Regions from separate parts of the Pseudomonas bambusae genome, predicted to be linked through region 2. Evidence: predicted binding sites of a transcription regulator. Region 2 holds the regulator's gene; each other region holds the start of a gene.
What was found. Region 2 encodes FliA, which starts transcription of late flagellar genes. Its sites were predicted from a motif close to CTAAAGTTTNNNNNNNNNNNGCCGNTAA; they were not measured.
Positions count from the first base shown of each region.

Region 1: the regulator FliA is predicted to act here: its motif matches at 4,907-4,934, upstream of AAEO81_RS24950 (methyl-accepting chemotaxis protein).
Region 3: the regulator FliA is predicted to act here: its motif matches at 2,037-2,064, upstream of AAEO81_RS02640 (methyl-accepting chemotaxis protein).

Region 1 is NZ_CP151650.1:5,511,043-5,517,945, forward strand. It holds gene AAEO81_RS24930 (hybrid sensor histidine kinase/response regulator) at 1-593, opposite strand, end outside; gene AAEO81_RS24935 (chemotaxis protein CheW) at 590-1,273, opposite strand; gene AAEO81_RS24940 (protein-glutamate O-methyltransferase CheR) at 1,270-2,577, opposite strand; gene AAEO81_RS24945 (chemotaxis protein CheW) at 2,574-3,110, opposite strand; gene AAEO81_RS24950 (methyl-accepting chemotaxis protein) at 3,120-4,742, opposite strand; gene AAEO81_RS24955 (tellurite resistance TerB family protein) at 5,097-5,828, opposite strand; gene AAEO81_RS24960 (LysR family transcriptional regulator) at 6,003-6,903, shown strand, end outside.
Region 2 is NZ_CP151650.1:4,717,649-4,724,551, reverse strand. It holds gene flhF (flagellar biosynthesis protein FlhF) at 1-584, shown strand, start outside; gene fleN (flagellar synthesis regulator FleN) at 703-1,536, shown strand; gene fliA (RNA polymerase sigma factor FliA) at 1,533-2,273, shown strand; gene AAEO81_RS21535 (chemotaxis response regulator CheY) at 2,546-2,920, shown strand; gene AAEO81_RS21530 (protein phosphatase CheZ) at 2,940-3,728, shown strand; gene AAEO81_RS21525 (chemotaxis protein CheA) at 3,858-6,194, shown strand; gene AAEO81_RS21520 (chemotaxis response regulator protein-glutamate methylesterase) at 6,391-6,903, shown strand, end outside.
Region 3 is NZ_CP151650.1:587,699-594,601, reverse strand. It holds gene AAEO81_RS02645 (methyl-accepting chemotaxis protein) at 290-1,915, shown strand; gene AAEO81_RS02640 (methyl-accepting chemotaxis protein) at 2,132-3,757, shown strand; gene AAEO81_RS02635 (Abi family protein) at 3,968-4,966, shown strand; gene gbcB (glycine-betaine demethylase subunit GbcB) at 5,037-6,137, opposite strand; gene gbcA (glycine-betaine demethylase subunit GbcA) at 6,468-6,903, shown strand, end outside.

The sequences.
Region 1 (6,903 bases), 790 kb from region 2:
TGGGCCTCTTCTTCGGCTTCGGGCACAGGGGCCGGTTGTGCGGGTGTAACGGATTCGGTGACAGCGGGTAATTCAGGTTCAGTGGGTTCAGTCAGCGGCGCATGGGCCGATTGCACCGATTCCACCAGCGACTGCGCGTTGGCCAGCAACAAATCGTCCATTGATGGCGCAAGGTTCGGCGCAGCGGTGGCAGGACGCGCACCCGGTTTGATCAGGTCGTTCATCAATGCGACGTAGCCGTCCACGTCGCCTTGGGCCACGCTGTTCGGTCCCGGCGTGGCGATGCGCATGAGCATGTCCGTGCCCATCAACAGCGCGTCAATGTGCTCGGGCTTGAGGTGCAGCCGGCCTTCCTGGGCTTCGACGAGGCAGTCTTCCATCACGTGGGAGACGCTGACCCCGGCGTTGACGCCGACGATCCGCGCCGCGCCCTTGAGCGAGTGCGCGGCGCGCATGCAGGCTTCCAGTTGATCGGCTTGGGTCGGGTTACGCTCCAGCGCCAGAAGGCCTGCGCTCAGGACTTGGGTCTGGGCTTCGGCCTCCAGCGTGAACAGTTCGAACAACGAGGCGTCGCGCATTTGATCGGGCGTCATGTCAGGCTCCGGTTCACGGCGGACAGCAACTGTTCTTCGTCCAGCAACCGCAAGCTGCGGTCTTTCCACTGCACCACGCCTCGGGTGAAGCGTGCGTTGGCGTTTTGCGCAGGGGCCGATGCGCTGTCCAGCAAACGCGCCTCGATGGCATGAATCCCGTCGACTTCATCGACCGGCACCACCACGGGCCCTCCCTCAGCGGCCACGATCAGCATGCGCGGCATGATGCGCGAGGCATTGGCCGGGGCCGACCCGCTGTCCAATCCCAGCAGCTCGACGAACGACAGGCACGCCACCAGCGCGCCACGCACGTTCGCCACGCCGAGCAAGGCCCGGGAGCGTTGGTGCGGCAGCGAGTGAATCGTTTGCACTGGCGACACTTCGACCAGACAGCGGGTCGGGAAGCCGAGCCATTCTTCGCCCAGACGGAAGACCACCAGTGAGCGGGTCTGGATATCGCTGGCCAGCTCTTCGCTGTGAATCGACACACGCTCCTCTTGCGCCAGCGCGTAGCGGTCCAGCAAACGGGTCGCCGCCGCCGAATACACCGAGCAGTTGCGGCAATGGATGTGTTCCACCAGGAGTGGGCACGAGCGATCGCCGTGGATGCCGATCCGGTTCCAGCAATCGTCGATGGCTTGGGCATCGTTGCTGACCAGTTCACTGTGTACGCCGGTCATCGATTACGTCCTTCTTTATTCACACCACGGGCTGCGCGTTCTTGCAGACGGCGGGCACCGGCGCTGTCGCCCTGGGCCGCGAGAATGGCCGCCAATTGGGCGAGTGCTTCGGGGTGCTGCGGCTCCAGGTACAACGCCTTGCGATAAAAACCCTGGGCGCCAATCACGTCGCCGCCCACTTCGCTCAGCAGACCGAGCCAATAGAACACCGGGGCCACCGGTTCATAACGTTTGAGGTACTGCTCGCACGCGAGTTTGGCGTCGGCGCTTTTGCCTTCGTTGGCGAGCTTCTTGATGCTGTCGAGCAAGGCTGCGGCCTCCCCCGTCGCAGGCGATGCGGGAGCGGCGCTGCGCGTTGCAGGCTGAGAAGTCGGGAGAAATCGCACTCCGCCGGGAATTCGTGCAGGCGGTACAGGTGCAGGCTTTTTGCTGGCTGGCGGCGGCTCGACCGGTAATGGCGCCGCGGCGGGCGGTGCCGCGATCACCGTCAGCGACTCGGCGTCCGCCTCGCCTTGATGCCGGAACGCGAACGACTGCGCAATGCCGATGGAGGTCATGCCCATCCGCCCCAAGAGACTGCCCTCCGCAGGGCCGATGAACAGCACGCCGTCGTTGTGGGTCATGCGCTTGAGCACTTCGAACCCACGGCGCTGGGTATCGACGTCGAAATAGATCAGCAGGTTGCGGCAGAACACAAAGTCATAGGCCGACTGCGCCACCGGCAGGGTCGGGTCCAGCATGTTCCCGGCCTGAAAGCTGACGCGCTCGCGCACCTGGTCTTCGACGCGATAGCCGTCTTCGACCGGGATGAAATAACGCTCGCGAAAGCTCAACTGGTCGCCGCGAAACGAGTTCTTGCCGTAGACGCCACGGCGGGCTCGCTGCAAGGACAGCGGGCTGATGTCCACCGCTTCGATCTTGAACTGTTGCGCCTGCAGCCCGGCATCGAACAACGCCATGGCAATCGAATACGGCTCTTCGCCGGTGGAGCATGGCAGGCTGAGAATGCGCAGCGGGCGAGCACCGTTGAGATGCGCCAGACGCGCCGTCGCCAGTTTGCCAAGGGTGGCGAAGGATTCGGGATAACGAAAAAACCAGGTCTCGGGCACGATGACCGCTTCGATCAATGCCTGCTGTTCTTCCGCCGAACGTTGCAACAACTGCCAGTAGTCAGCGTGGTCGATGGCTTTGACGACCATGCGCCGCTGACGCAACGCGCGTTCGATGATCGCTTCGCCCACCGACGCCACGTCGAGGCCGATACGGTCCTTGAGAAAGGCGAAGAAACGCGCGTCGTCAGTCATGGCGTGGCCTCGAAGGGTTCGAGGCTCAAGGGTTGTGCCGGGAATAGCAGCGCACGGACCGAGTCGTCCAGCAGGTCCTGCACGCGAATCCATTGCAGCAAGCCCAACGCGTCTTCCCGCACCGGGCCGAGGTACGGCGCCTGACGGTTGTCCAGACCGTATTCCTTGAACTCGTCAGCGGCGCAACGCAGGGTGTCGGTGGCTTGTTCGAGAATCAGCCCCAGCCATTGCGGGTTGCGCTCGGCATCAGGCCGGTAATGCACCAGCACCAGACGCGTGCTGGTGCGCGAGGGGGCCGGTTCGCCGAATGTCAGCGCGCTCATGTCGATGACCGGCACCACCACGCCTCGGTGTGCGAACACACCGGCCACCCAATGCGGCGTCTGCGCGATGGGTTTGAGGATCAGCCGAGGCAGCACCTCCGCGACTTCGGTCGCTTCCAGCGCATAGCGCTCCGTCCCGATGCGAAACAGCAGGAACAGCTTGTTCTTCGTCACCACCCCGGCGCTGCGTTTGGCTGAATGCTCGATCATGGTCGGGTCTCAGACCTTGAAACGCGAAACGCCGCTGCGCAGCCCTACCGCCACCTGGCTCAACTCGTCGATGGCAAAGCTGGCCTGGCGCAGGGATTCCACGGTCTGACTGCTGGCATCGCCCAGTTGCACCAGCGCCTGATTGATCTGCTCGGCGCCGGTGGCCTGGGCCTGCATGCCCTCGTTGACCATCAACACCCGCGGCGCCAGCGCCTGAACCTGGTGGATGATCTGCGAAAGCTGCTCGCCAACCTGAGTCACTTCGAACATGCCGCGACGCACTTCTTCCGAGAACTTGTCCATGCCCATCACGCCCGCCGACACCGCCGACTGGATCTCCCGGACCATCTGTTCGATGTCGTAGGTGGCCACAGCGGTCTGGTCTGCAAGGCGTCGCACTTCAGTGGCGACCACGGCAAAACCACGGCCATATTCGCCCGCTTTTTCGGCCTCGATGGCAGCGTTCAGCGACAGCAGGTTGGTCTGGTCGGCGACCTTGACGATGGTCACGACCACTTGGTTGATGTTGCCAGCCTTCTCGTTGAGGATCGCCAGCTTGGAGTTCACCAGATCCGCTGCGCCCATCACCGAATGCATGGTTTCTTCCATGCGCGCCAGGCCTTGCTGGCCGGAACCGGCGAGAATGGACGCCTGATCCGCAGCAGACGTGACTTCGGTCATGGTGCGCACCAGGTCGCGAGACGTCGCCGCAATTTCACGAGACGTCGCACCGATTTCAGTCGTAGTGGCGGCGGTCTCGGTGGCGGTGGCCTGTTGCTGTTTGGAAGTGGCCGCGATCTCGGTCACCGAGGTCGTGACTTGCACGGACGAACGTTGCGCTTGGGACACCAGTGCCGCCAACTCGGTGACCATGTCGTTGAACCCGGTCTGCACCGAGCCGAATTCGTCGTTGCGGTCGAGGGTCAGGCGGCTGCTCAGGTCGCCCGTGCGCATGGTTTCGAGAATCCGCACGATGCGGTTCATCGGCGCCAGAATCGTGCGCATCAGCAACAGGCCGCACGCGGCGGCCGCCAGAACGGCAACGATCAGCGAGATGCCCATGCTGATCTTCGCGGTCAGCACGGCAGAAGAAATGTTCGCGGTCGCCTGATCGGCCACGGCCTTGTTGGCCACGATCAGATCGTTGAGCTGTTTGCGACCCTGCAGCCAGACCGGGTTGACTTGGCCGTAGAACACCGTGCGCGCAGTGGCGTAATCGCCCGCTTGATAGGTTTTGATCACTTCGCTCAACAGCCGGCCATACACCTCACGCTGCTTTTCGAAGGCGTTGAAATTGGCACGATCGGTGTCGTCGTAGATGGTCTTCTTGTAACTGTCCATCTGGTTTTGCAGACGGGTGTCGAAATCGATGTACTGATCCTGTTCAGAACGGGTCAGCTCGCGCGCTTTACCCTCGCCGATCAACTCCAGGGTGCGGATGTAGCTCTCGCCCCAGGCACTGCGCACCAGGGTGCTGAAGTAGACGCCCGGCAACGCGTCATCGGCGACCGCTTCTTCGCTGTGCTGGATCGACAGCAGTCGGGTGTACGACACGACAACCATCAACAGCATGATGGCGATGATTACAGCGAAGCTCGCCAAGATACGTTGGCGCAACGTCCAATTCTTCACAGTCAGCCCTCAAGAGTTCAACACCGACAACGCCGGGTTCAAGAAGCGGACCGACAGACGGCCCAACGCGAGCCGAGTATAGCCCAGTGCCTTACGAATTAGCCCGGCTGTTTCCGACATAGATAAAGCGATAACGCACAGATATATCGGAAATATCTGACAGCTTATCGGCGGGAGGGGGGAATGCTTGATGGGACGGGCGAGGCCCAACTTTGTACCTCGTCTCTCCTGTAGGAGCGAATTCATTCGCGAAGCGGTTTTCCGGGCGATGCATCTCTATCGCCTGCACCGCCGTCTCGCGAATGAATTCGCTCCTACAGGGACGGCGGTGTTGTTCAGGGGGGATTGTGAGGGTTATTGCTGCGCTTGGCGCACTTGGCTCTCCAGCTCGGCCTTGAGCCCCGGCGCCAGTTTCAGTTGTTTCGCCAGCTCATCGAGATACGCGCGTTCCATGAAGTGCTCTTCGTCAACCATCATCACGCTTGCGAGGTACATCTCGGCGGCGATTTCAGGCGTGTGGGCGGAGCGGGCGACGTCGGCGGGGTCGAGGGGTTTGTTCAGTTCGGCATGCAGCCAATGCTGCAATTCCTGGTCGCCGGTCAGACGGGTGAATTCGCCTTCGATCAATTGCCGCTCGTTGTCATCGACGTGCCCATCAGCCTTGGCCGCAGCGACCAGCGCGCGCAAGACAGCTTCGCTGTGCTGCTCGACCTGGGCGGGGGGCACACGGTCCACCGTCTGCGGCTGACTCGGTCCCGCGCCCGGCTGGTTCGCCTGCCAGTTGCCATACGCCTTGTAGGCCAGCACACCCAATGCGGCCAGGCCGCCGTAGGTCAGCGCCTTGCCGCCCATCTTGCGGGCGCTTTTATTGCCCAGCAGCAGGCCCATTGCCCCGGCTGCCAACGCCCCGCCTCCGGCCCCTGACAGGAACCCGCTCAGGTTGCCGCCGCCGACTTTGCCCAGTAAATCGTTAAGCCCGCCTTGAGCGCCTTTGCCCTGACCGGGGTTGGCCGCGCTACCAGCCTTGTTCTGCAACAGGTCCTGACCGGATTTCAACAGCTGATCGAGCAAGCCACGGGTGTTCATAACAGACCTCCTGATTCGGGATAGACGATTCGACTCGCAGGGTATGTCGAAGTCGCCAAAAGCCGTTTTCAGGTGTGCTTCTGGATGTTGCAGCGTTCGAACGCTACTCTCAAGCGCATCTAAAAAAACGATACACATGCCTGACATTGCAAAAAACACAGGGGCCGGTTTCGCATGATGACGCTTCGTCAGATCCGCCATTTCATCGCTGTGGCCGAAACCGGCTCGATTTCAGCCGCCGCTCAGGCGGTTTTCATTTCCCAATCGACCCTGACGCTCGCCATCCAGCAACTGGAGGAAGACATCGGCGTCAGCCTGTTCAGTCGGCACGCCAAGGGCATGACGCTGACCCACCAAGGGCATCAGTTCTTGCGCCAGGCGCACTTGATCCTCGCGACGGTGGAAAACGCCAAACGCAGCCTGCAACAAGGCGCGGATCAGGTGGCCGGGCAACTGGTGGTCGGCGTGACGAGCCTGGTGGCGGGCTATTACCTCGCCGACCTGCTGACCCGCTTTCAGCGCGCTTACCCCAACGTCGACATTCGGGTGATGGAGGATGAACGGCCTTACATTGAGCATCTGCTGGTCAGCGGCGAGATCGACGTGGGGGTACTGATTCTCTCCAACCTCGAAGACCGGCATGCGTTGCAAACCGAAGTGCTGACCCACTCGCCCCACCGCCTGTGGCTGCCCGCCCAGCACCCGTTGCTGGACCACGACAACATTCATCTGGCCGACGTGGCGTGCGAGCCGCTGATTCAGTTGAACGTCGACGAAATGGGGGTGAACGCCCAGCGCATCTGGTCCCGCGCCGGTTTGCAGCCCAAGGTGACGTTGCGCACCGCCTCGACAGAAGCGGTGCGCAGTCTGGTGGCGGCGGGACTGGGTGTCTCGATACAGCCGGACATGACCTATCGACCGTGGTCGTTGGAAGGCGACATCATCGAAGCCCGGCCAATCGCTGACCTGACCCAGACGCTGGACATCGGCCTGGCGTGGCGTCGGGGTACGGCGCGGCCTTCACTGGTCGATCCATTCCTGAGCGTGGCGCGGGAACAGCCGCATCCAGGACGCA
Region 2 (6,903 bases):
AGTACGGCGCACAAAACATCGCGCTGGTGAGCATGGACAGCTTCCGCATCGGGGCGCAGGAACAGCTCAAGACGCTGGGCCGCATCCTGAATGTGCCGGTGACCCACGTTGACCCCGGTCAATCGCTGGCTCAGGCGCTGGAGCCGTTGCTGCGCAAGCGTGTGGTGTTGATTGACACCGCCGGCCTGCAAGCCAGTGATCCGGCCCTGCGCCTGCAACTGGAGAGTCTGGCCGGTCGCGGGATCAAGGCGCGCAATTACCTGGTGCTCGCCACCACCAGCCAGAAGCAGGTGCTGACGGCGGCGTACCACAGTTATAAGCGTTGCGGTTTGGCCGGGTGCATCCTGACCAAGCTCGACGAAACCGCCAGCCTCGGCGAAGTGCTGAGCCTGGCGGTGACACATGAATTGCCCGTGGCCTATCTCACCGATGGCCCGCGCATTCCGGATGATCTGCATCTGCCACGTCGGCATCAGTTGGTCAGCAGGGCTGTCAGCGTTCAGATGCAGGAGGAGCCTAGCGAGGAAGCGATGGCGGATATGTTTGCGGATCTTTATCACAGCCCCGGCAAGCGCGCGGGCTAGGTAAGGAAAATGACAGTGGAATATACCTGCATCGATGGTCTGCCAAGCATTGTTCACGCAGTGAACGTGCAGCCCGAAATGTGGCTTTGGTCTAAGCAAGACAAGGTAAAAAATTAACATGGGCAGCATGCATCCCGTACAGGTTATCGCGGTGACCGGTGGCAAAGGTGGCGTCGGCAAGACCAACGTGTCAGTGAACCTCTCGCTGGCCCTGGCTGAGCTGGGACGTCGCGTCATGTTGCTGGACGCCGATCTGGGTCTCGCCAACGTTGACGTATTGTTGGGACTGACCCCTAAACGCACCTTGGCGGACGTCATTGAAGGACGCTGCGAGCTGCGCGATGTTCTGTTGCAGGGCCCGGGCGGTGTGCGCATCGTGCCTGCGGCGTCGGGCACCCAGACCATGGTTCACCTGAGCCCTGCGCAACACGCGGGTCTGATTCAGGCGTTCAGCGACATCGGCGACAACCTGGACGTGCTGGTGATCGACACCGCTGCCGGGATCGGCGAATCGGTGGTCAGCTTCGTGCGCGCCGCGCAGGAAGTGCTGTTGGTGGTCTGCGATGAACCGACCTCGATCACCGACGCCTACGCGCTGATCAAACTGCTGAACCGCGACTACGGCATGAACCGTTTCCGCGTGCTGGCTAACATGGCGCAGAGCCCTCAGGAAGGCCGCAACCTGTTCGCCAAGCTGACCAAGGTCACCGACCGCTTCCTCGACGTGGCCCTGCAATACGTCGGCGCCGTGCCGTACGACGAATGCGTGCGCAAGGCCGTGCAGAAGCAGCGTGCGGTGTACGAAGCGTTTCCACGTTCCAAATGCGCGCTGGCGTTCAAGGCCATCGCGCAGAAGGTCGATACCTGGCCATTGCCGGCGAACCCGCGAGGCCACCTTGAATTTTTCGTTGAGCGCCTGGTTCATCAGACCAGTGCAGGGCCTGTGTCATGACTGCAAGTGGCTATCGCATGTACAGCAAATCGTCCAAAGATTCTCAGTATGAGCTGATCGAGCGCTATGCCCCTTTGGTCAAGCGCATCGCCTACCACTTGCTGGCGCGTCTGCCGGCCAGCGTGCAGGTCGAGGATCTGATCCAGGCCGGCATGATCGGCCTGCTCGAAGTGTCGACCAAATACGATTCCACCAAGGGTGCGAGTTTCGAGACGTACGCCGGCATTCGTATTCGCGGCGCGATGCTCGATGAAGTGCGCAAGGGGGACTGGGCGCCACGCTCGGTCCACCGCAATACGCGCATGGTCAGTGACGCGATTCGTGCAATTGAAGCGAAAACCGGTCGCGACGCTAAAGATCACGAGGTTGCGGCCGAACTTCAATTGAGTCTCGACGATTACTACGGGATTCTGAACGATACCTTGGGCAGCCGCTTGTTCAGCTTCGACGACCTGTTGCAGGACGGCGAGCATGAAGGGTTGCACGAGGACGGCGCGAGCCAGTCGCTCGAACCGTCGCGGGATCTGGAAGATGAACGTTTCCAGAGCGCGCTGGCGGACGCCATCGCCAACCTGCCCGAGCGTGAGCGCCTGGTGCTGGCGTTGTACTACGACGAAGAGCTGAACCTCAAAGAGATCGGGGAGGTCTTGGGGGTCAGCGAATCCCGTGTCAGCCAGCTGCATAGCCAGTGCGCCGCACGTCTGCGGGGCCGGTTGGGAGAATGGCGCGCGCGTTGACGCATTGACGCGGGCCCGTCTTTTCACAAAGATGCCTGCGTTTTGGGTGGTAAGGCCGGCTGTGCAAGGCGTTGTGTGGGAAGCAAAAGGGACAAGGCAGGAGCCGCTGGGATCAGGTCTTCGGACTTTTTCCGTGGCGCTCATCACGTGTTTCTTCGAAAGGCCCCCTCGTTTTCGTGTGACCGGTGGAGCGATGTTGCCGGTATTGATTGAACGCGCGTCCAGGCACTGGGCGCGTTAAAGACTGCTTGGAGGTCGAATTGGACAAGAACATGAAAATCCTCATCGTTGATGACTTTTCAACGATGCGGCGGATCATAAAAAACCTGTTGCGTGACCTTGGGTTCACCAACACGGCCGAAGCAGATGACGGTACCACCGCATTGCCGATGCTGCAGAGCGGTGCTTTTGACTTTCTGGTGACCGACTGGAACATGCCTGGCATGTCCGGCATCGACCTGCTGCGTCAGGTGCGTGCCGACGAACGTCTGCGTCACCTGCCTGTGTTGATGGTGACCGCCGAAGCCAAGCGCGAGCAGATCATCGAAGCCGCTCAGGCGGGCGTGAACGGTTACGTGGTCAAGCCTTTCACGGCTCAGGTGCTCAAAGAAAAAATCGAGAAGATATTCGAGCGCGTCAATTCCTGATGTCCGCTGTGAGGGCGCTATGGATTCCAAAGATTCGACAATGGGTGACTTCGAGTCGACCCTGAAGAAACACGCACAAGAACTGGTCGCCAGCCTCGAAAAAGGCAAGTTCGGCGACGCCGTGCAACTTATCCATGAGCTTAATCAGACCCGGGACCGCGGCCTGTATCAGGAAGTGGGCAAGCTGACGCGCGAGCTGCACAGTGCAATCGTCAATTTCCAGATTGACCCGCACATGCCGCAAGCCGAGGAAGTGTCGCAGATCACGGATGCCACCGAACGTCTGTCGTACGTTGTCCGCCTCACTGAAGGCGCGGCCAACCGCACGATGGACCTGGTGGAGCAGAGCACACCGCTGATGAACGGCCTGAGCGCCGACGCCAAGGCGTTGAGCGTCGATTGGGGCCGCTTCATGCGCCGCGAAATCGGTGCTGAAGAGTTTCGTGATCTGGCCCGCCGCGTCGAAGGTTTTCTGACCCGCAGCGAGAAGGAGACCCACGAGGTCGCCAGCCACCTGAACGACATTCTGCTGGCTCAGGACTATCAGGACCTGACCGGTCAGGTGATCAAGCGTGTGACCACACTGGTGACCGAAGTCGAGAGTAATTTGCTCAAGTTGGTGCTGATGGCCAGTCAGGTCGATCGCTTCGCCGGGATCGAACACGACCAGGAAGAGTTCCGTAAGCAAAAAGAACAGGAAAAACTTCATTCCAAGGGTGAAGGTCCGCAGATTCATGCCGATAAACGTGAAGACGTCGTATCCGGTCAGGATGATGTAGACGATCTGCTATCCAGCCTCGGCTTCTGAAATCCAGAGCCAGGGTTCTATGTGAAAGTGGCTGTGGGCTTGCGCGCCAATGTCTCGACGAAGGCAATGCGCGCAGGCCATCGACGCAGCTCCTGGATCGGTTGACGGTTAATTTTAGGAGCACCCCCAATGAGCTTCGGCGCCGATGAAGAGATCCTTCAGGATTTTCTGGTAGAGGCCGGCGAGATTCTGGAGCAGTTGTCCGAACAGTTGGTCGAGCTGGAAAGCCGACCGGACGATGCGGACCTGCTCAATGCAATTTTTCGCGGTTTTCACACTGTAAAAGGGGGCGCAGGCTTCCTCCAGCTCAATGAGCTGGTCGAATGCTGCCACATCGCCGAAAACGTGTTCGACATCCTGCGCAAAGGTGAGCGCCGGGTCGACGCGGAACTCATGGATGTCGTGCTCGAAGCACTGGACACCGTCAACAGCATGTTCGGCCAGGTCCGTGAGCGTTCGGACGTGACCCCGGCCACGCCAGAGCTGCTCGCCGCGCTGTCGCGTCTGGCCGAGCCTGCGTCTGCCGACGAAATCGCCGCTGCCCCTGCGCCGGTGGTTGAAGAGGTGGCCGAAGCGCCTTCCGAAGACATCACCGATCACGAATTCGAACAACTGCTGGACTCGCTGAATGCCGTGAAGGCGGAAGCGGCGAGCGCAGCCGTGTCTGCGCCACCGGCACCTGCACCCGCTGCGCCTGCAACGGAAGCCGCCAGCGACGAAATCACCGACGCCGAGTTTGAATCCCTGCTGGATCAACTGCATGGCAAAGGCCAGTTCGCGGTCGATGCCGTGGCACCTGCTGCCGCATCGGCTGCGTCTGCTGCGCCGGCTGCCGCGCCTGCCGGCGATGAAATCACCGACGACGAATTCGAAGCGTTGCTTGATCAACTGCACGGCAAAGGCTCGTTTTCCGCCGACACAGCGACAGCCGTTGCCCCTGCTCCAGTGGCGGCCGCGCCTGCCGCTGCCGAGTCCGGCGCCCCGGCGTCGGATGAAATCACCGATCACGAATTCGAAGCGCTGCTCGACCAATTGCATGGCAAGGGCACCTTCTCGGCGGATGTTGCCGCGAGCGCGCCCGTTGCCACGGCACCCGTGAAAAAAGCCGAACCGGCCAAGGCCGAGGCCCCCAAAGCCGAGCCAGCCAAACCGGCGGCCGCGCCTGCTCCGGCTGCGGCACCTGCGCCTGCAAAAGCGGCCGCTGCGCCAGCCCCTGCAGCGGCATCACCGGCCCCGACAGCACCGGCACCGGCCCGGGCACCTGCACCGGCAGCCGCCGACAAGGCCCCGACCGAAGCCGAAACCACCGTGCGCGTCGACACCGCGCGGCTGGACGAAATCATGAACATGGTCGGCGAGTTGGTGCTGGTGCGTAACCGTCTGGTGCGCCTGGGCCTCAACAGCGGCGATGAAGCCATGTCCAAGGCCGTGTCCAACCTGGACGTGGTCACCGCTGACCTGCAAACCGCCGTCATGAAGACGCGGATGCAGCCGATCAAGAAAGTCTTCGGTCGCTTCCCGCGACTGGTTCGCGATCTGGCCCGTCAGCTCAAGAAAGAAATCAACCTTGAACTGGTGGGTGAAGAAACCGACCTGGACAAGAACCTGGTCGAGGCCTTGGCCGACCCGCTGGTCCACTTGGTGCGCAACGCGGTTGACCACGGTATCGAATCGCCGGAAGAGCGCGAAGCATCGGGCAAGGCCCGTGGCGGTCGCGTGGTGCTCTCGGCGGAACAGGAAGGTGACCACATCCTGTTGTCGATTTCCGATGACGGCAAGGGCATGGACCCGGCGGTGCTACGCGCCATCGCGGTCAAGCGTGGGGTGATGGACAAGGATGCCGCGGATCGCCTGAGCGACACCGACTGCTACAACCTGATCTTCGCGCCGGGCTTCTCGACCAAGACCGAGATTTCCGACGTGTCGGGCCGTGGCGTGGGCATGGACGTGGTGAAAACCAAGATCGCCCAGCTCAACGGCACCATCAATATCTACTCGACCAAGGGCCAGGGCTCGAAGATCGTCATCAAGGTCCCGTTGACCTTGGCGATCATGCCGACCCTGATGGTGATGCTGGGCAACCAGGCGTTCGCGTTCCCGCTGGTCAACGTCAACGAAATCTTCCACCTGGACCTCTCGACCACCAACGTGGTCGACGGTCAGGAAGTGGTGATCGTGCGTGACAAGGCGCTGCCGCTGTTCTACCTCAAGCGCTGGCTGGTCAGCTCGGCCGCGCATGAGGAGCAACGCGAAGGTCACGTGGTGATCCTTTCCGTCGGCACCCAACGCATCGGCTTCGTGGTCGATCAACTGGTGGGTCAGGAAGAAGTCGTGATCAAACCGCTGGGCAAGATGTTGCAAGGCACGCCAGGCATGTCGGGCGCCACCATCACCGGTGACGGCCGCATCGCGCTGATTCTCGATGTGCCGAGCATGCTCAAGCGGTACGCCGCGCGGCGTATTTGATGCCCGGTATGCAGTGAACCTCGTGTGGGCGAATTCATTCGCGAAAATCGGTCAGGCGACACCTCTGTAGCGTCTGTCCCGCCGCTTCGCGAATACGTTCGCTCCCACTGGTTCCTTATCCATCCCTGTAATACGGGTGGATCAGAGGTTGATGAAACGGGATGGCCCCTGAGGGGACAGGCCCTACGGAGTGTTTATGGCAGTCAAGGTTCTGGTGGTAGACGATTCCGGCTTTTTCCGCCGGCGCGTCTCGGAAATTCTTTCCTCTGACACAACGATTCAAGTGGTCGGCACCGCCACCAACGGCAAGGAAGCGATCGAGCAGGCCCTGGCCCTGAAGCCCGATGTGATCACCATGGACTACGAAATGCCGATGATGGATGGCATTACCGCAGTTCGTCACATCATGCAGCGTTGCCCGACTCCGGTGTTGATGTTCTCCTCGCTGACCCACGAAGGCGCCCGGGTGACCCTGGATGCGCTGGATGCCGGTGCGGTCGATTACCTGCCCAAGAATTTTGAAGACATCTCGCGCAATCCCGAGAAGGTCAAACAAATGCTGTGCGAAAAGGTGCATACCATTTCCCGCAGCAACCGTCGTTTTAGCGGTTACAGCAGTGCGCCCGTTGCGCCGTCGCCTGCCCCGACTGCGCCAGCGCCGTCCACCGGTTCGCTGCGCAGTCCGGCCCCGACGCCCGGTGCGACGACC
Region 3 (6,903 bases), 2.6 Mb from region 2:
TACGATAAAGAAAAGTCACTTCAGCTACCAGTGAAATCAGGGCATTCACGCCACAACACCGACACAAAAAGCACAGATACCGCTTCAATTCCGCAAACGCATAACGGACCTGATTGACTGCGTTTTCCCCCTCTTGTTCCTGCTGTTCGTCAGATCGACCTGCCTGCGACAGATGCGCGCACTATGGACCAACCAGTTCAAGTCCTGGCATGCCTGACCGATAAGCAAGTATTCCTTTTCGTACCTCCCTTTTGTTTCGCATGGATCGCGCCCCAATTCAGGAACAGTCATGTCCCTTCGCAATATGAACATCGCGCCCCGTGCTTTTCTCGGCTTCTCCATCATCGGCTTGCTGATGCTGGTGCTTGGCATCTTCGCGCTCGCGCAGATGAGCGAGATCAACGATGCCACCGAAGTCATGGCCACCAACAGCATGCCCAGCATCAAGGCGCTGGATAAGCTGACCGAGGCCAGCGTTCGCCTACGCGTCCTGTCCTATCGTCTGATGCTCAACCGCGAAGCCGACACCCAGCAAAAGACGCTCGACCTGCTGGCGACCCGTAACCGGCAGATCGAAGAAGCACGCGCCGTTTATGTGAAATTGATCTCCGCCCCTGAAGAGCAGGTGACGTACGATCAATACGTGAAACTGCTGGGCGACTATCGCCAGCTCGAAGACCGCATGAAATCGTTGAGCAGCGCTAACAAGCTGGACGAGCTGACGGCTTTGCTTAACAACGACCTGCAAACCAACTCGGACCAGATGAACGTGGTCTTGAGCAAGCTGGTGGAAATCAACACCCAGCAGCTCAACGACACCAACAAAGACGCCTCGAACCAGTATTCGACGGCCTTCACGATGGTGGTCACGCTGTTGATCATTGCCACTCTGCTGACGCTACTGTTCGCCTGGCTGCTGACGAACAGCATCACTCGCCCAATCTCCTCTGCGCTGAAAGCGGCGGAGGAAATCGCCGAGGGTGATCTGACCCGCACCATTCAGGTAGACGGGAATGACGAAGCCGGTCGTCTGCTGGCGGCCATGCTGAAAATGCAATCGAAGCTGCGCGACACACTGCAACGCATTTCTGGTTCCGCGACTCAACTGGCGTCTGCCGCTGAAGAGCTGAACGCCGTCACCGACGAAAGCGCCCGTGGCCTTTCCCAGCAAAACAACGAGATCGAACAGGCCGCGACCGCTGTCAACGAGATGACCAGCGCCGTCGAAGAAGTGGCCCGCAACGCGGTCAGCACCTCCGAAGCATCGAAAAACGCCACCACCTCGGCCAGCGACGGCCGCGATCTGGTGCAGGAAACCGTCAGCGCCATCGAACGCATGAGCGGAGATGTGCAAAGCACCGCCACCCTGATCGGCAACCTCGCCGAGCAATCCCGCGACATCGGCAAGGTCCTGGACGTGATTCGGGGTCTCGCCGACCAGACCAACCTGCTGGCCCTCAACGCCGCCATTGAAGCTGCACGTGCGGGCGAAGCCGGCCGTGGCTTTGCCGTCGTGGCCGACGAAGTGCGCGCCCTCGCCCACCGCACCCAGCAATCGACCAGCGAAATCGAACGCATGATCGGCAGTATTCAGGGCGGGACCGAGGAGGCCGTCAACTCGATGCGCAGCAGCACCGAACGCGCCGAATCGACGTTGAACATTGCCAAAGGCGCAGGCGTTGCGCTGGACACCATTAACGGCGCAGTGGTTGAAATCAACGAACGCAACCTCGTGATCGCCAGCGCCGCCGAGGAACAGGCTCAAGTTGCTCGCGAGGTGGACCGCAACCTGGTCAACATCCGCGATCTGTCGACTCAATCAGCCACCGGCGCCAACCAGACCAGCGCCGCGAGCAACGAGCTGTCGCGTCTGGCCGTGGACCTGAACGGCATGGTCGCCCGCTTCCGCCTGTAACCCGCTGACAGCAATGAAAAAAGGGGAATGCGCCAATGCGTATTCCCCTTTTTTCGTCCCTGATGGTTCGCAAACCTTCGGATCGACAGCAAGCTATTTATTTCAAAATAATGCAAATCCGCTCAAGGCCCCGGATTTACGACCGATAGGCAGTAACCAGACTCGTTTAAAAACGGCCAGGGCGCAGGTCTGCGCCCATTTCTCGGATGATCGGTTATGTCACTGCGCAACATGAACATCGCTCCACGCGCGTTTTTCAGTTTTGCCCTGATAGGCGCCCTGATGTTGTTTCTCGGCATCTTCTCGTTGACGCAGATGAGCAAGATTCGCTCTGAAGGCAACGAAATCGCAAAGAACACCGTGCCGAGCATTCGCAGCCTGGACAAGATGATCGACACCAGCGTGCGCTTACGCGTCCTGTCTTTCCGGCTGCTGGTCAACCGTGACCCGGCCGTTCAACAGAAGACCCTCGATGCCATGACATCCCGCTTCCAGCAAATGGGTATCGCCCAGGCTGTTTATGAAAAGCTGCCGACGACCGCGGACGAAAAAACCAACTATGCCGAATTCAAGCAGCTGCTGATCCAGTACCGTCAGCTCGAAGACCGCATGCGCGCCCTCAGCCAAGACGGAAAAACGGAAGAGCTCGCCCGGCTGTTGAACGTCGACTTGCAGGAAAACTCCGACAAGATGAATGCAGTTCTGTCGAAGCTGGTGGAGATCAACAGCAAAGAGTCTGACGCCGCCAACGCTGCTGCGGGCGAGCAATACAACATGGCGTTCAATATGGTGGTCGGGTTGCTGATCCTTGCGACGGTCCTGACGTTGCTGTTCGCCTGGCTGCTGACCAACAGCATCACTCGCCCGATCGGCGCTGCGCTCAAGGCCGCCGAAGAAATCGCCGAGGGCGACCTGACGTCAACGATTGTCGCGGACGGTTCGGACGAAGCGGGTCGCTTGTTGACGGCCATGCTGAAGATGCAATCAAAACTGCGCGACACGCTGCAACGCATTTCCGGCTCAGCCACTCAACTGGCGTCTGCCGCTGAAGAACTCAATGCCGTGACCGACGAGAGTGCCCGAGGCCTGTCGCAACAGAACAACGAAATCGAACAGGCCGCGACCGCTGTCAACGAGATGACCAGCGCCGTCGAAGAAGTGGCCCGCAACGCAGTCAGCACTTCGGAAGCTTCGAAGAACGCTACGTCTTCGGCCAGCGACGGCCGTGATCTGGTGCAGGAAACCGTCAGCGCCATCGAACGCATGAGCGGAGACGTGCAAAGCACCGCCACCCTGATCGGCAACCTCGCAGATGAATCCCGCGACATCGGCAAGGTGCTGGACGTCATTCGTGGCCTGGCCGACCAGACCAACCTCCTCGCCCTCAACGCGGCCATCGAAGCCGCACGTGCCGGTGAAGCCGGTCGCGGTTTTGCCGTCGTGGCCGACGAAGTGCGCGCCCTCGCCCACCGTACCCAGCAATCGACCAGCGAAATCGAACGCATGATCGGCAGTATTCAGGGTGGCACCGAAAAGGCCGTCAACTCGATGCGCAGCAGCACCGAACGCGCTGAATCGACCCTGAACATCGCCAAAGGCGCAGGCGTTGGGCTGGACACCATTAACGGCGCAGTGGTTGAAATCAACGAACGCAACCTCGTGATCGCCAGCGCCGCCGAGGAACAGGCACAAGTCGCTCGCGAGGTGGACCGCAATCTAGTCAACATCCGCGACCTCTCTGCGCAATCCACCACCGGCGCCAGCCAGACCAGCGCAGCCAGCAACGAACTGTCGCGACTGGCGGTGGATTTGAACGGGATGGTGGCGCGGTTCAGGGTGTAAATGGGTTCCAGATCCAGGAGGGGAATGCTGTTCATCGCGACATTCCTGCCCTCTGAAACTGGAGAAACCACCGTTACAATTTGCTGAAACCTCAACGTTGACCGCGTTCCTGAGGTCCCTATAATCCAGCGCAACACACCCGCCAAGCCTAGGTTGACCTGGTCAGCACGCTCAAATCGCGCGGGTTTTTTTTGCCTGGAGAAAAGTGGCATGAGGCCATTCGATAAACCCGCCCTCAGCGTCGATCAGCAATTGGAACTGCTGAAAAAACGTGGCCTGCGCATCGCGAATGAACACAAGGCAATGTGTCTGCTGGAGGTGGTCACGCTGTTTCGGCTCAGCCCATACATGCGGCCGTTTCAGGAGACACGACCGGACCATGCCTTCAAGCCCGGTTCCGCATTGAAAGACATCGTAGAGGTCTATCGCTTCGACTCTTCATTACGCAGCCTGGTCATGGAGGCAATAGAGAGAGTCGAAGTGGCCGTACGCGCAGCCATCAACAATCACCTGAGTCCCAGGCTCGGCTCAAGCTGGATAACCGACCCCAAATCGTTTCATTCTTCCTATGCACACGGCGAACTGTTGCGCCCCCTAAGGCTGAAGCTCGCTGACGAGGCTAGAAAGCTCAAGCGTGAACTGACACGAAACCAACGCAGCGGGCGTTCCGAGCACGCGATACGCCAACACATGGACAACCGCGCTCGCGATAACTACTTCCGTTTTTATGGTGCGACCTATAACGATCCTGAGCTACCGCCCGCGTGGGCGATGCTTGAGGAAATGAGTCTGGGGACAGTGTCAACGCTGTTCAGGGCCATTGCTCGAAGCCGCGACAAAAAAGCCATCGCATCCCGGTTCAAGTTGCCGTTTGAAGTGCTTGAGTCTTGGCTGCACACGTTGACGTTCATTCGCAACTGTTGCGCGCACCACTCACGCCTGTGGAACAGAGAGCTGCCTGTTCGTCCCGCGCTGCCGAAAAGCTGGACGATCGCCAAGGCTTGTCAGAACCAGCCTCAGCCATCGCAGCGGCTATACGTGGTGTTGACCATGCTCGCTTATCTGACTGATCTGATCAGCCCGGACGCTCAGTGGAAAGCTCGAGCGTTGAAGTTGCTGGGAGATCAGGACGCCTCAAGGCTGAAGCCTATGGGATTCCCGAATGGCTGGGCAGCGCAGGAGCACTGGGCCGAGATCCATCTCGGATAACAGCTCGGCTTGCCGACGGTCGCGCATTCGAAATCGCCACCGCCGACAAGCCGTGCTGCTACCTATTTCATCAATACTCGATTCGCACGTCGCCCTTCGGAATGCTGCAGCACGACAGGATGTAGCCTTCTTCCACGTCGTCGTCGGTAATGCCGCCGTTGTGTTCCATCTCGACTTCGCCGCTCAGCTTCATCACCTTGCAGGTCCCGCAGATGCCCATGCCGCAGGCTTTCGGGATCATCAGGCCCAGCTTGGCAGCGGCGGCGTGAACGGTTTCGCCTGGCGCCACGCGGATGCTCTTGCCGGTGTCGGTGAATTCGACCTGGTGCAGTTCGGCAATGTCGATTTCCGGCGCGTCGGCGGCCTGTTCGGCGTGTTCCACGGCATCGGCGCGGGCTTCGGGTGGCGTCGCACCGAAGGATTCCTCGTGGTACTGGGCCATGTTGAAGCCGTTGGCTTCCAGGAGGCGCTTGACCGCGTTCATGTAAGGGGTCGGGCCGCAGCAGAAGACTTCACGTTCCATGAAGTCCGGCGCCATCAGCTCCAGCATCTTTTGGTTCAGGTAGCCGCGATAACCGGCCCATGGTTCGCCCAGACCGTGCTTCTCACAGACGATGTGCAGCGAGAAGTTATTGATACGCGACGCCATCTGCTCAAGTTCGCGGTGGTAGATGATGTCTTTTGGCGAACGGGAGCTGTGAACGAACACCATGTCGACATTGGCGTTGGTGTCGTAATACCAGCGCGCCATGGACATGACCGGCGTGATGCCGACGCCGCCGCTGAGGTACAAAATCTTCGGGTTCGGGAAGTCGATGGCGTTGAACAGCCCGACCGGCCCGTGAACCGCCAGCTCTTGGCCTTCATGCAGGGTGTCGTGGAGCCAGTTCGAGACCTTACCGCCCGGCACGCGCTTGATGGTGATCGAGAAGCTGTACGGCACCGAGGGCGAGCTGGAAATGGTGTAGGAGCGCATGGTCGGCACGCCGTCGATTTCCAGCTCCAGGGTGACGAACTGGCCCGGCTTGAAAAAGAACAGGATCGGCTGGTCGGCCATGAAGCAAAAAGTGCGAACGTCCCAGGTTTCCTGGATCACTTTGACGACGCGCACAAGGTGGCGGCCATTGGCCCAGGTCTGCGTGGTAACCGGGCTGAGGAAACTCTGGGACATACTCACTCTCCACGGCCGACTGTCGGCCTCTTATGGTGGCGATTCTGCGTAACGCACGAGCCGCCTATTTACCTATCAGCGACATTCACATACTTATGGCGACCAGCCCCGATCTATAGGGGCTGCGTAGTCGGAAACGGATTCGGCCATGTCGCCCATGGATAAGGTTCGTGTCGCGACCGGCTACACACTCGCCGTCAATCGAATACAGATTTTTACCTAATAAACATGAGCGACTTCCAACACCGTCGCCTCGCGTGCCAGACACACAACACAACCGTATTAGCCACATTCGTAGGCCGCTGAAACCGCGACCTGAGGACTTGAAAGATGGACGTCACCGCAACTCTGAGCCTGGGCGATCCGCTGGAACCCGCACGCAAGGCAACCGCCGAAATGCTGCAAACCCGCGAGCGCACGTACTCGCTGCCGCAGCCTTTCTACAGCGATGAGCGGCTGTTTGAAATCGACATGCAGGAAATCTTTCAAAAGGAATGGCTGATCGCGGGCATGACCAGCGAGATTCCGGCCAAAGGTAACTTCCTGACGCTGGAAATCGGCAAGAACCCGATCCTGGTCGTGCGCAAGCCTGACGGCACCGTCGCCGCGTTCCACAACGTCTGCCGCCACCGCGGTTCGCGTCTGTGCACCAAAGAGAAAGGCAAGGTCGCCAAACTGGTGTGCCCGTACCACCAGTGGACCTACGAGCTCGACGGCCGCCTGCTGTATGCGGGCACCGAAATGGGCGCCGACTTCGACATGCAGA